DNA from 2 places in the Paenibacillus nuruki genome. Region 1 is predicted to be linked to the other one. Evidence: a T-box and tRNA genes for the amino acid it is inferred to sense, from the RefSeq annotation. Region 1 holds a T-box; the other holds one or more tRNA genes.
The links. The T-box of region 1 lies ahead of RCP16_RS01800 (valine--tRNA ligase). A T-box ahead of a tRNA ligase gene usually reads a tRNA of that ligase, here a tRNA-Val.

Region 1 (5,935 bases):
AACCGTCCTGCCCAGAACGTATGCTTAAATCCCTCGAGCAATCGCTCATCATCTAATACAAAAGCAGAATATTGACGCAGTATTTCCAGTGCCATCATCGCTACACCTGCATTAGCACATTGATGTTCTCCTTGCATCGAAATCGTAATATCTAACTCACGAAAAAGACCTTTATAACGGAAAACTTGCTCTTCTTCATCACCGGATATACGCTCTGCTGTGTATTGATCACCAACGAGGTAAAGCGTAGATTTACAAGCTTCCGCTTTAGCACGTAGCACTTCAATCACTTCTGGCTGATCGACACTACTGACTACGGGAACACCTGGTTTAATAATGCCTGCTTTTTCACTAGCAATCTGCTCTAAGGTATCTCCTAGAATATCTGTATGGTCATAGCCTACGTTCGTAATGACTGACAGTATAGGATGTACGATATTGGTAACATCTAATCGCCCGCCAAGACCTGTCTCCCAGATAACAACATCGGGATAACACTCTTCTGCATAATATAAAATCGCAAGCGCAGTTGAGACTTCAAACATCGTTGGTGATCCTAGATCTGTTGTCGCCATTTGCTCCACTAAAGGATACAAACGATTAGCTAGACGGCATAACGTCTCTTCCGGAATATCTACACCGTTATATTGAAAACGATTTGTGAATTTGGTGATATAAGGTGATGTAAATGTACCTACATCATAACCGCACTCCAATAAAACACTTGTCAAAAAGGCACAAGTGCTTCCTTTACCATTGGTTCCTGCAACATGTACAAATTTAAGCTTACGATGAGGATTATTCAATAATTCCATAAGTCCTTCAATACGAGATAATCCCGGACGAATACCAAAAGGAATTAGACCATTAATCCATTCCACCGCTTGTTCATAGGTGTGAAAAGGGGCTTGTTGCCCCTCCGATGTTCTATGTTCCATCTTCTTCACCTTACCCTTTCAACTCTTCAATACGGGCAAGAACTTTTTCACGTTTTTCCGAATAATCTGCTTGTTTAGCACGTTCTTCTTCGATCACTTTAGCAGGTGCTTTGGCTACAAATCCTTGATTAGCTAGTTTTTTGTCAACACGTTCTACTTCAGAAGTCAGTGTAGCCACTTCTTTTTCCAAACGAGCGATTTCTTGACCAATATCTAGCAATCCTGCAAGTGGTAAATACAATTCTGCTCCTGTAATGATCGCTGTCATCGCTTTGTCTGGTGCAGCGAGATCAAGACCCGACTGGTACTCAGAAGTATTGCTGAAACGACGAATATATCCTTCGTTAGACTGGATAATATCGAGTGTTTTTTGATCTTTGGCTTTAACCATCAATTCTATTTTTTTGCTCATCGGTACATTTACTTCTGCACGGATATTACGAACAGCACGGATCAGATCCATCAACAGGTTCATTTCTTCTTGTGCTGTTGCATTTTCCAAAGCAGGATCAAATTCAGGCCAAGCTGCAAGTGTAATTGTGTTGCCTTCATGCGGCAAATGTTGCCAGATATCTTCTGAAATAAATGGCATAAATGGATGAATCATACGCAATGTACGATCTAATACATAAGCCAATACCGATTGCGTTGTTTTCTTCGCTACTGCATCTTCACCATACAAGGACAACTTAGCAATTTCGATATACCAGTCACATAGATCATCCCAGATAAAGTTGTATAATAAGCGACCAGTTTCACCAAATTCATAAGAATCGATTAGACGTGTAATATCACGTGCAGTCTCGTTCATACGATGTAAAATCCAGCGATCTGCTGTACTCAGTTCGCCACTCAAGTCAATATCTTCATAACGGAAACCTTCCATGTTCATCAATACAAAACGGGAAGCATTCCAGATTTTATTTGCAAAGTTACGTGCTTGTTCTACACGTTCGAGACGGAAACGTAAATCTTGTCCCGGTGTACTGCTTGTTGAAAGCATATAACGCATCGCGTCTGTACCGTACTGTTCAATCACTTCAAGTGGATCAATACCATTACCTAATGACTTGGACATTTTCTGTCCATCAGCTGCACGTACTAGACCATGCATCAATACATCTTTGAATGGAATTTGATCTGTAAATTCAAGTGCTGTAAAGATCATACGTGATACCCAGAAGTAAATGATATCGTATCCAGTTACCAATAAATCTGTCGGATAATAACGTTTCAAATCTTCGGTTTCATCCGGCCATCCCAATGTAGAGAAAGGCCATAAAGCAGAGCTGAACCAAGTATCCAATACATCTTCGTCTTGACGCAATGTTTTACCTGCATGTTCAGGCAAATGACTTGGATCTTCTGTAGCTACGATAATCTCGCCTGTTTCATCACAATGCCATGCTGGAATACGATGTCCCCACCATAATTGACGGGAGATACACCAGTCACGTACATTTTCGATCCAGTTCAAATATGTTTTTTCAAAACGATCCGGTACAAAGTTGACCCCTTCACCTTGTTTTTGCGCTTGAATCGCAACATCAGCAAGTGGTTTCATTTTAACGAACCATTGAGTAGACAAATACGGTTCTACAACAGCACCTGTACGCTCACTATGTCCTACTTGGTGTACATGATCTTCAATCTTAATCAATACGCCTGCTGCTTCCAAATCTTTAACGATTTGTTTGCGGCAATCGCTACGATCTAAGCCTTCATATTGAGCTGCATTTTCATTCATGGTGCCTGTCTCATCCATTACTACGATCTGAGGTAAATCATGACGATGTCCCATTTCGAAGTCATTCGGATCATGGGCAGGTGTAATTTTTACAGCACCACTACCAAATTCACGGTCAACATAATCATCAGCAATAATCGGAATTTCACGTCCGGTAATTGGCAAGACTATCATTTTGCCAATCATATCTTTGTAACGTTCGTCTTTGGGATGAACTGCTACAGCTGTATCACCAAGCATTGTCTCTGGACGAGTCGTTGCTACAACAATATGTCCACTACCATCTTGAAGTGGATATTGTAAATGATAAAGGTGTCCGTTCACTTCTTTGTATTCTACTTCGATATCGGATAGAGCTGTACGTGCTTCAGGGTCCCAGTTAATAATGTATTTTCCACGATAAATGAGACCTTTGTTGTACAACTTTACAAATACTTCACGAACGGCTTTGGACAAACCTTCATCCAATGTAAAACGTTCACGTGAATAATCGAGAGAAAAGCCCATTTTCGCCCATTGCTCATGAATGTTAGCTGCGTATTTATCTTTCCATTCCCATACTTTTTCTACAAATTTCTCACGACCCAAGTCATGACGAGTAATACCCTCTGCACGTAGATTCTGCTCCACTTTGGTCTGTGTCGCTATCCCTGCATGGTCTGCTCCAGGAAGCCAGAGTGCATCGAAGCCCTGCATACGTTTGGTACGTGTCATAATATCTTGTAATGTAAAATCCAGAGCATGTCCAATATGAAGCATACCTGTTACGTTAGGAGGTGGAATAACAATGGTGTACGGCTTAGCATCAGGACGTTGCCCTGCTTTGAAAAAGTCATTTTCCATCCAATAATCATACCATTTACGTTCTGCCGATTTAGGATCATACGTGGTCGGCATTGAAGTTGTTGCTTGATTCTCATTCGTATCTGCCATAGTAAATACCCCCATATTTGTAGTCATTTTGCTAAAATTCTCAATAAAAAAAGCCCTTCGTCTCAAAGGACGAAAGGACTTAGCTCTCGCGGTACCACCTTTGTTTCGCCCATGTATAAAAAAGCCCATGAACGACACTCCGAGGCAGATAACGGCTGCTACCGGTCTATTCTATATATAGTGTTAGAATAATCCTCCACTTTATATTCAAATAAACAACTCCCAGGCGACTTCAATATACCGTATCCTATAGAACCTTTCAGCGCAGCAGTTCTACTCTCTTGAGGACGATATTATCTACTATTCCCGTTCAAGGTTATTGAGATCATGAATAAATCAATATTTACTCCAAATCATACCTGTTGCTACTGTCAAAGTCAATAAAAAACCTGTCATAGAGCTGACTTAAGGACGAGGTATACCTAATTGATCGACTAATTCGGTCATATCTTCAGGTAATGGATCATTTACGGTCATCGTTTGCTCTGTAAATGGGTGTTCAAAGGTCAACTGTTCTCCATGAAGCGCCTGTCGGTAAAATTCCTGACTGCCTCCATAAAGCACATCACCTATCAACGTATGTCCAGCATCACTCATATGCACACGAATCTGATGGGTTCGTCCTGTTTCTAAGGTTAAACGAACAAGACTAGCTCGAGCTGAACCATATATTTTCTCAACATGAGTGATCGCTTCTTGCCCTGTAGGAGAAACACGGCGGCGCTGTTTGTGATGGCGATCTTTACCGATTGGTTGATCAATCACCGTTAATCCATCACTTACTTTGCCTTGCACAATCGCGATATATTTACGATCAATCGTTTTAGATCGCATCTGCTCATCTAACTTCGATAAAGCAAATTCATTTTTAGCATATAATACAGGTCCTGTTGTATCTTCATCTAAACGATGGACATGACGAACAGCACACTTCTGATCCGTTTGTTGATAATGATCTGCGACGGCATGTGCTAAAGTAATCGTTGGGTCAGAAGCTTCAGACGGATGAACATTCATGCCAGCTGGCTTATGCATCACCAGAACATAATCATCTTCATACAGTACTTTGACACGATCATGCGGCCGAGGATCAAATCCATAATCCATCGGTGGAAATAGGCGAAGCCGGATATGGGCTCCGTCTATTTTCACTTCACCTTTGGAATGAAGTCTGCCGATTAATTTAACTGGAACCGACACTTCTTCTAACCACTGCATAACTGCTTTATGTCTGGCATTGCCTTCTGCTTGTAGAAGATCATTATGCGGTGTGATTTCTAACCATTCTCCATCTCTTACCGAACATTCAGCAAGAATAGAAGGTGACTTGTGATCAGATACAGCATTAGATGCATTGATCATGATTGCAAAGACTTCATCACTTCATAATGAGCTGCTATCGTCTGTTCAATATCTTCGTCACTGTGAACACCCGATACAAACATACCTTCAAATGGAGATGGAGCTACACTGATTCCACGATCTAACATGGCTCCAAAGTAACGCTTGAACATATCCATATCACTTGCTTTGGCAGACTCATAATCAGTAACCGGTCCTGCTGTAAAGAATGGACAAACCATCGAACCTACACGATTAACAGTCAACGGAATACCAAACTCAGCCGCATTCTTTTCAAAACCTGCTTGCAAACGAGCAGAGATATTTTCTAAACGCTCATAGACTGCTGGTGTTAACAGACTCAATGTTGTATACCCTGCTGCCATCGCTAATGGATTACCGCTCAATGTTCCTGCTTGATAAATAGGCCCTGTTGGCGCAACTTGCTCCATAATCTCACGTTTACCACCGTACGCACCTACAGGTAAGCCACCACCAATGACTTTACCTAGACATGTTAAGTCTGGGGTTACACCATAACGTCCTTGTGCACAATTCAGATCGACACGGAAACCAGTCATCACTTCATCGAAAATAAGCAGACTGCCATATTGAGTTGTAATATCACGTAATCCTTGTAAAAATCCAGGTTGTGGTGGAACAACACCCATATTACCAGCAACAGGTTCTACAATAATACAAGCAATCTCTTCACCAAAGCGTTCAAAAGCCAAACGCAACGATTCAAGATCATTATAAGGAACGGTAATTGTATTGGTAGCTACTGATTCAGGAACACCCGGACTATCTGGTAAGCCTAACGTTGCTACACCAGACCCTGCTTTGATCAATAGACTATCAGAATGACCATGATATGAACCTTCAAATTTCAAAATCTTGTTACGCTTGGTATAGCCACGAGCGAGACGAATCACACTCATCGTCGCTTCTGTTCCCGAGTTAACCATACGAACAA
Region 2 (5,935 bases), 510 kb from region 1:
CTGGTACCGCTACAGCATAGAGTAAGGCGGTATCTTTGACCAGTGTAATCGACTCATTAGCAAGTGAAGGTAACGCCACCCGAATCATCTGTGGAACAATCACTTTGGTCATCGTTTGCCATTTGCTGAGTCCCAGTACTTGCGCCGCTTCATGTTGCCCTTTATCAATCGACAATAATCCACCTCTGAAGATCTCTGCGAAATAAGCTGCATAATTCAGGACAAATGCAAGCCCTGCCGCTACAAAACGATCAAACACCAGATAATCGCCTATAATCGGCAACATCGGTAATCCAAAGCAGAAAAAGAGTAATTGTAATAGTAATGGTGTTCCACGAGTAATATAAATAAACGTATGCGCTAACCACGATAACAATTTGATGCTGCTATTGGCTAACAATGTAATTCCAAATCCTAGAGGAATAGATAACACAATTGCAATCAAAAACAGAAGAATTGTATTTTTAGCTCCCTCTAGCATGGGTCCTATAATTTGTAATAAGTAATCTACACTCATCGTATTCGACTCCTACATCTCAACATTTTTAATTTACATCTGATTATTTACAAAAGAAAACCGGGTTGTATCACTCAACCGGTTTTCTAATGACTTTTATATGGGTGTACTCTTGTACGCTTTGCAAAACATGTATACATCATCTTAATGATTATTTAAGAACTTTGTCTTCACCAAACCATGTAGTTGAAATTTTGCTAGCTGTACCATCGCTATTTAATTCATCTAATGCTTTTTGCAGACTATTAAGCAATTCTTCATTACCTTGCTTCACACCAATACCATATTCTTCAGGCGATAATGATTCATCCAATAATTTAAACGTATTCGGTTCTTTGGACATATAGTAACGAGCAACCACTTCATCAATAACGACAGCATCCAAGCGACCATTTTTCAAATCACTTAACGCCAGTACGTTATCCGGGAACTCACTTACTTCTTTCAGCTGTGCTTTGATCGGATTAGCTGCTAAAGCATCTGAAGCAGAAGATAGCGACTGTAGTCCGACCGTTTTACCAGCTAGATCATTGAATGTAGTGATTGGCGAGTTAGCAAGCACAGCAACTACTTGACTATTCGCTAGATAAGGTTTGGTGAATAGTACTTTTTGCTTGCGTTCATCTGTGATTGTATATCCGTTCCAGATCAGATCAATTCGACCACTATTTAATTCAGATTCTTTGGCAGACCAATCAATCGGTTGAAATTCGACTTGCTTACCCATTTTAGCTGCGGCAGCTTTGGCATAATCAATATCAAATCCAACAATATTATTTTGTTCATCACGGAATCCCATCGGTGCAAATTTATCATCAATTCCGATGACTAGCTTGTTATCATCTTTGTTAGCTCTACTAGAACATCCTGCTAATACCAATAAAACCACACTAAATATCAATAATAATCCTGCTATTTTTCTCTGTTTCATATGATCGCTCCCCTTACAATTTACCGAACGCTTTAGTTCGTTACCACGTTATCAGAACCACTATAATAACATAGCATGGAATTGAAGTCGAGCGCTAGAGTAGAGAACAAAAAGATATTTGGTGATTTCACGATTTATAGTATGTATTCAACCACTAGTAGGAGTTCTAAAGATTAAAATGGCATATAAAAAGCACCCATTTCAGGGTGCTCATCACATCAATATTATACAGCTTCCAATGCGTTCATAAAACGCTGGATATAATAAGTAGGAATATTTTGTTCCATCCAGTCTGTAATATCTTGATACACCAAGCTATATTTTGTATTTAAATATTGAGGATGTGGCAACACTTCAACTTCCTCAAAATAATTTTTAACTTTGCGACGCAAATTACGCAGAACTTGCTGTTTGGATTCTACATCTTCGCGATCTTCGATTAACAAATGATCTTCTAATTGATTACCATCATTCATCATAATTTCGCGACTATACATATAACGTTCACCTACACTTAATTCGCTTTCATAAAAGTTAGCATATACTTTATTGTCTACAATAATACGTCTACTATAGATACGTTTCAATTCGCCCATGACACGATCGAATTTTCTATATTTTTCGACTCCGATGGTATCAATCAATTCACAGATTGTTTTTACCGCTTGTTGGTGATTTTCTTCTTTACTATCAAATAACTCAAAGATATCTACTTTTTTGTAACGAAAACGGATATACGATTTGGATAACTTACCATACATATAAAAAACAATACTAACATCAAGAATCTGGTCATTGTACTGCACATCCATATTGACATATCGGTGCTGTTGACGCATAAGATTCTACCCCTTTTCTTGTTGAATTGATTGGGCTAGTAAATCGTTTATTCGACAAGGTGGATACCTTTAAAATAAATGTACTAAGCTACCATCGTATCCAAATAAATGTAATCTATACAAAGATTTAACCTTTAAATTACAATTCAAATCAAATGAAGCACAGTTATTAACAAATATATTTACAACAAGCCAAAATTTAAAACCTTTTTTTCTTCGATTATGTGGATATTATCTGTTATTTTGTTGGAGTATCCAGAGATATCAAGGTTTTTTTTCATCTTTTTCTAGATAAGACATTGTCGTATTTGAAAAGATCATTCTTATCATGTAAACACCTAATGTAAAAGAGTGTACTGATCTATTGTCTGCTTATGATCAAATCAATCTAGTATGAGGTAAAGAAATAAGGTATGTAATTTATTAATATACACAGGTGAGTCATTGTGTAATATATCTATACACATGAAAAAACAGGCGAACAGTGAAGTTCAGCCTGTCTTTATATAGGGTACGATTTTATAGTTATAATTAAGTCGTATAGTATGAAGTTTAGTTAGTAGTGGATGTATATCTGCTTACCAATTCACTAATTTTACCTCTAACGGCTAAGTCGGAATTCTGACGGTTTTTCAAAATAGCATGTACTTGATCGACAAAACTATTTTCGGTATCTTTTGTTTCCATTAAAGGTGTTGTTGCCATAGATTCTAAGTTCATCATTATTCCTCCACATCAATTAATACGTTCTCGAATGATACGCTTATTTAATATGACCCCGATTACAGACGTTTAAAACACATTTTGATTAAATTATTGGAAATACTTAGCAACTCTTTCGATACATAAATTGATTGTAATCGTTATCAATTCGTTCCAATCGCTTGTTTAACGAATATTTTGGTAACAAAAAAAGTCCCAAAATAATATTGGGACTTTCTGTTGAATACATTAACCTTCTGCTATATCTGCTCGTAATGCACTAGCCACTTCGATCATTTTCGGGATCACTGCTTCATTGGTACCTGAGACGTACAGATCGCCTTCATAATGACGGAAAGGGATCGAAGCTGTACCAATATCCCATAAGAAGAAATCTCCGTCTATCGACATTGTCGCTTCTCCTTTAACAGTAAACACTGGAGTGTATGTGAAATCAGGTTGAAGTGCAAAGTAAGCCTTGCACTCTTCTAAAGTAATTGGATCTACTTCACCTTCTGGTTGTTGCATTTCTCTTGTGATACGGTAACGCTGAATCATATGATGTCGCTCCTTTTATTCAATAAATATATAGTTCAATTCATACCATAAAAAAATAAAAAAGCCCTTGATAGACAAGGACTTTCGGTTATGACCTGTAGTGGGATCGAACCACTGACCCCTACCCTGTCAAGATAGTGCTCTCCCGCTGAGCTAACAGGTCAAAATAAGTATGACAACTTCCATATAATATCAAGAATTTATAACGTTGTCAATCACTTGCTTGGGTTCGTGTATGCGCTCGATATGTAATCTTCTAATACTGTGTCCAATACGATTCTGGAAGAGGAAGTACGGTCTTTTCTTTGCGCTCCCAACCCTGAATCATGACAACACTATTTACTTCAAGTTTGTTATCCCAGTATATGTATTGTTTATGTTCGAGTGATAATAAAATCTGACTCAACTCTTGAGTCGTCTTGCCTGTTTTGAAAGATAATTCTCTCCATTCTGGCATACGACGGTACAGCGAAAAAAAGTTATACAAAATACGCAACAACTTACGTTCATTATCTTCTAACATGATGTATCTCTCCTTCTGATCACAAATCCAATAGGCATGTAATCATATACGAACTTTTGTTCTTATTTTAAATGAAGTACTGCCTTTTGGCAAGTTTAGTTAACAAAAAGACTCTACCTCATGAGGTAGAGTCTTCCTATTAGCTAGATCACATCAAGTGAATACATTGATTATTATTGTTTAGCAGGAACAACTTCTTTTACGTTCACAGTAGTCGACAATTTTTTATCGCCGTATTCTACTTTAATTGTTGTTGTCCCTTTAGCAAGTGCTGTAATTTTACCTTCAGTAACTGTAGCGATATTGGCTTTGGTACTTGTCCATGATGCTTCTTTCGTTACATCCACTTTCAGACCTGTATCATATTCAGCTACGACCTGAACCGATTTAGCATCGCCAACAGTCAATTTCAAAGCTTTCTCAGAGAACGTTAATTTTTTCAACTTCGCTGTTACATTGACTTTAACTGTCGATGTTAAGCCCTGGTATGATCCTGTCAACGTTGCTGTTCCTAGATTCACGGCTTTGATGCTTGATCCTTTAACTGTAGCTACAGAAGGATTAGAAGACACCCAGTTCATTTTGGTAGATAGGTTTACAGATTTACCTGTTGCCGCATATGTTCCTACCGCTTTAATAGATTTGCTCTTTTTGATATTCAATTCAACCACTTCTGGCGTAACTGTGATTGATTTAATTTTTGGTTCCATCGTTACTGAAACTTTAACGATTTTGTTAAGGTAAGTTCCTTTAAGCGTAGCTTTACCATTTAGCAATGCTTTTGCTGTAGAACCTGTTAACAATAAGCTTTCAGAAGAAGAAGTCCAGTCGATATCTTTACTTACATCAATCGTAGAACCTTCTACTGTCATTGCTTCTACTTTAGGCAAGCTTGAAGATTCACCAACAACAATACTTAAAGTCGTTACATCTGGTGTTAATACAAGCAATTTCGTCTGAACGGATACCGGTACAGTTACTTTAAGGTCACCAATCGTACCCACTAGATTGACCTTACCTTCGCTTTCAGCTTCTACTTTAGTACTTGTAACTGAAGCAATACTTCCGTCACCTGCACTCCATTCTACAAGCTTAGATAAGTCTACTGTTGTTCCATCTACTGCTGTACCTGTTACTTTAGGAAGTGTAGCACTATCTCCTGTAACCAAGTCGATTGAATCTACACTAGATTCTACTTTTTTCATAGTTTTGTAGACTGTAACTTTGAAGCTCTTTGTATAATCTTCATACTCTGCTTTGATCGTAGAAGTACCTTCTACCCACGGAGTAAGCAAACCTTTATCTGCTGTTACGTTGATTGCATTAGATGAAGTCCATTTCACATCACTCGTTACATCTGTATTTACGCGAGTGGCGTCAGCTACTTCTGCTTTGATTTGTTTAGGAGTATCACCGATAAACATCACTTGATCTTCTTCAGGTGTTAGTAACAATCCTTGGAAAGAAGAACGTACATAGATCGTTTGTGTATCTGCTAATCCTGCATATCTAGCAGTTACTGTTGTTGTTCCTTGTTTGATTCCTTTTACCGTACCCAGAGATACAGTGGCTACTGCTGCACTGTATGTAGACCATGTTACTGAAGAAGTGACATCTTCTGAACTACCGTCTGTTTTGGTAGCTGTTGCTGTAAATGTATAAGGCTGTCCGATCGTTACATTTGCTGCTGCATCTGGTGAAATTTTTAATGCTGTATAGGGTGAGTTCACTGTTACTTTTTTAGTAGCAGATAGATCGCCATACTTAGCAGTGATTGTCGTTGTTCCTGTGCCAACCGGCGTAATACTTCCTGCTTTAACTGTTGCTACTGTAGATGCTGAAGAAGTCCATTTCGCTTCGTCAGA

Region 2: it has a tRNA-Val gene. The T-box ahead of RCP16_RS01800 (valine--tRNA ligase) is inferred to sense a tRNA for this amino acid. The anticodon was not compared.

Annotation. Positions count from the first base shown of each region.
Region 1 is NZ_OY725677.1:360,559-366,493, reverse strand. It holds gene RCP16_RS01805 (bifunctional folylpolyglutamate synthase/dihydrofolate synthase) at 1-938, opposite strand, end outside; gene RCP16_RS01800 (valine--tRNA ligase) at 949-3,618, opposite strand; T-box leader at 3,681-3,941, opposite strand; gene RCP16_RS01795 (RluA family pseudouridine synthase) at 4,024-4,980, opposite strand; gene hemL (glutamate-1-semialdehyde 2,1-aminomutase) at 4,977-5,935, opposite strand, start outside.
Region 2 is NZ_OY725677.1:872,659-878,593, reverse strand. It holds gene RCP16_RS03905 (amino acid ABC transporter permease) at 1-517, opposite strand, end outside; gene RCP16_RS03900 (amino acid ABC transporter substrate-binding protein) at 669-1,448, opposite strand; gene RCP16_RS03895 (hypothetical protein) at 1,673-2,287, opposite strand; gene RCP16_RS03890 (hypothetical protein) at 2,840-3,007, opposite strand; gene RCP16_RS03885 (hypothetical protein) at 3,239-3,547, opposite strand; tRNA gene RCP16_RS03880 (tRNA-Val) at 3,639-3,710, opposite strand; gene RCP16_RS03875 (hypothetical protein) at 3,804-4,070, opposite strand; gene RCP16_RS03870 (Ig-like domain-containing protein) at 4,244-5,935, opposite strand, start outside.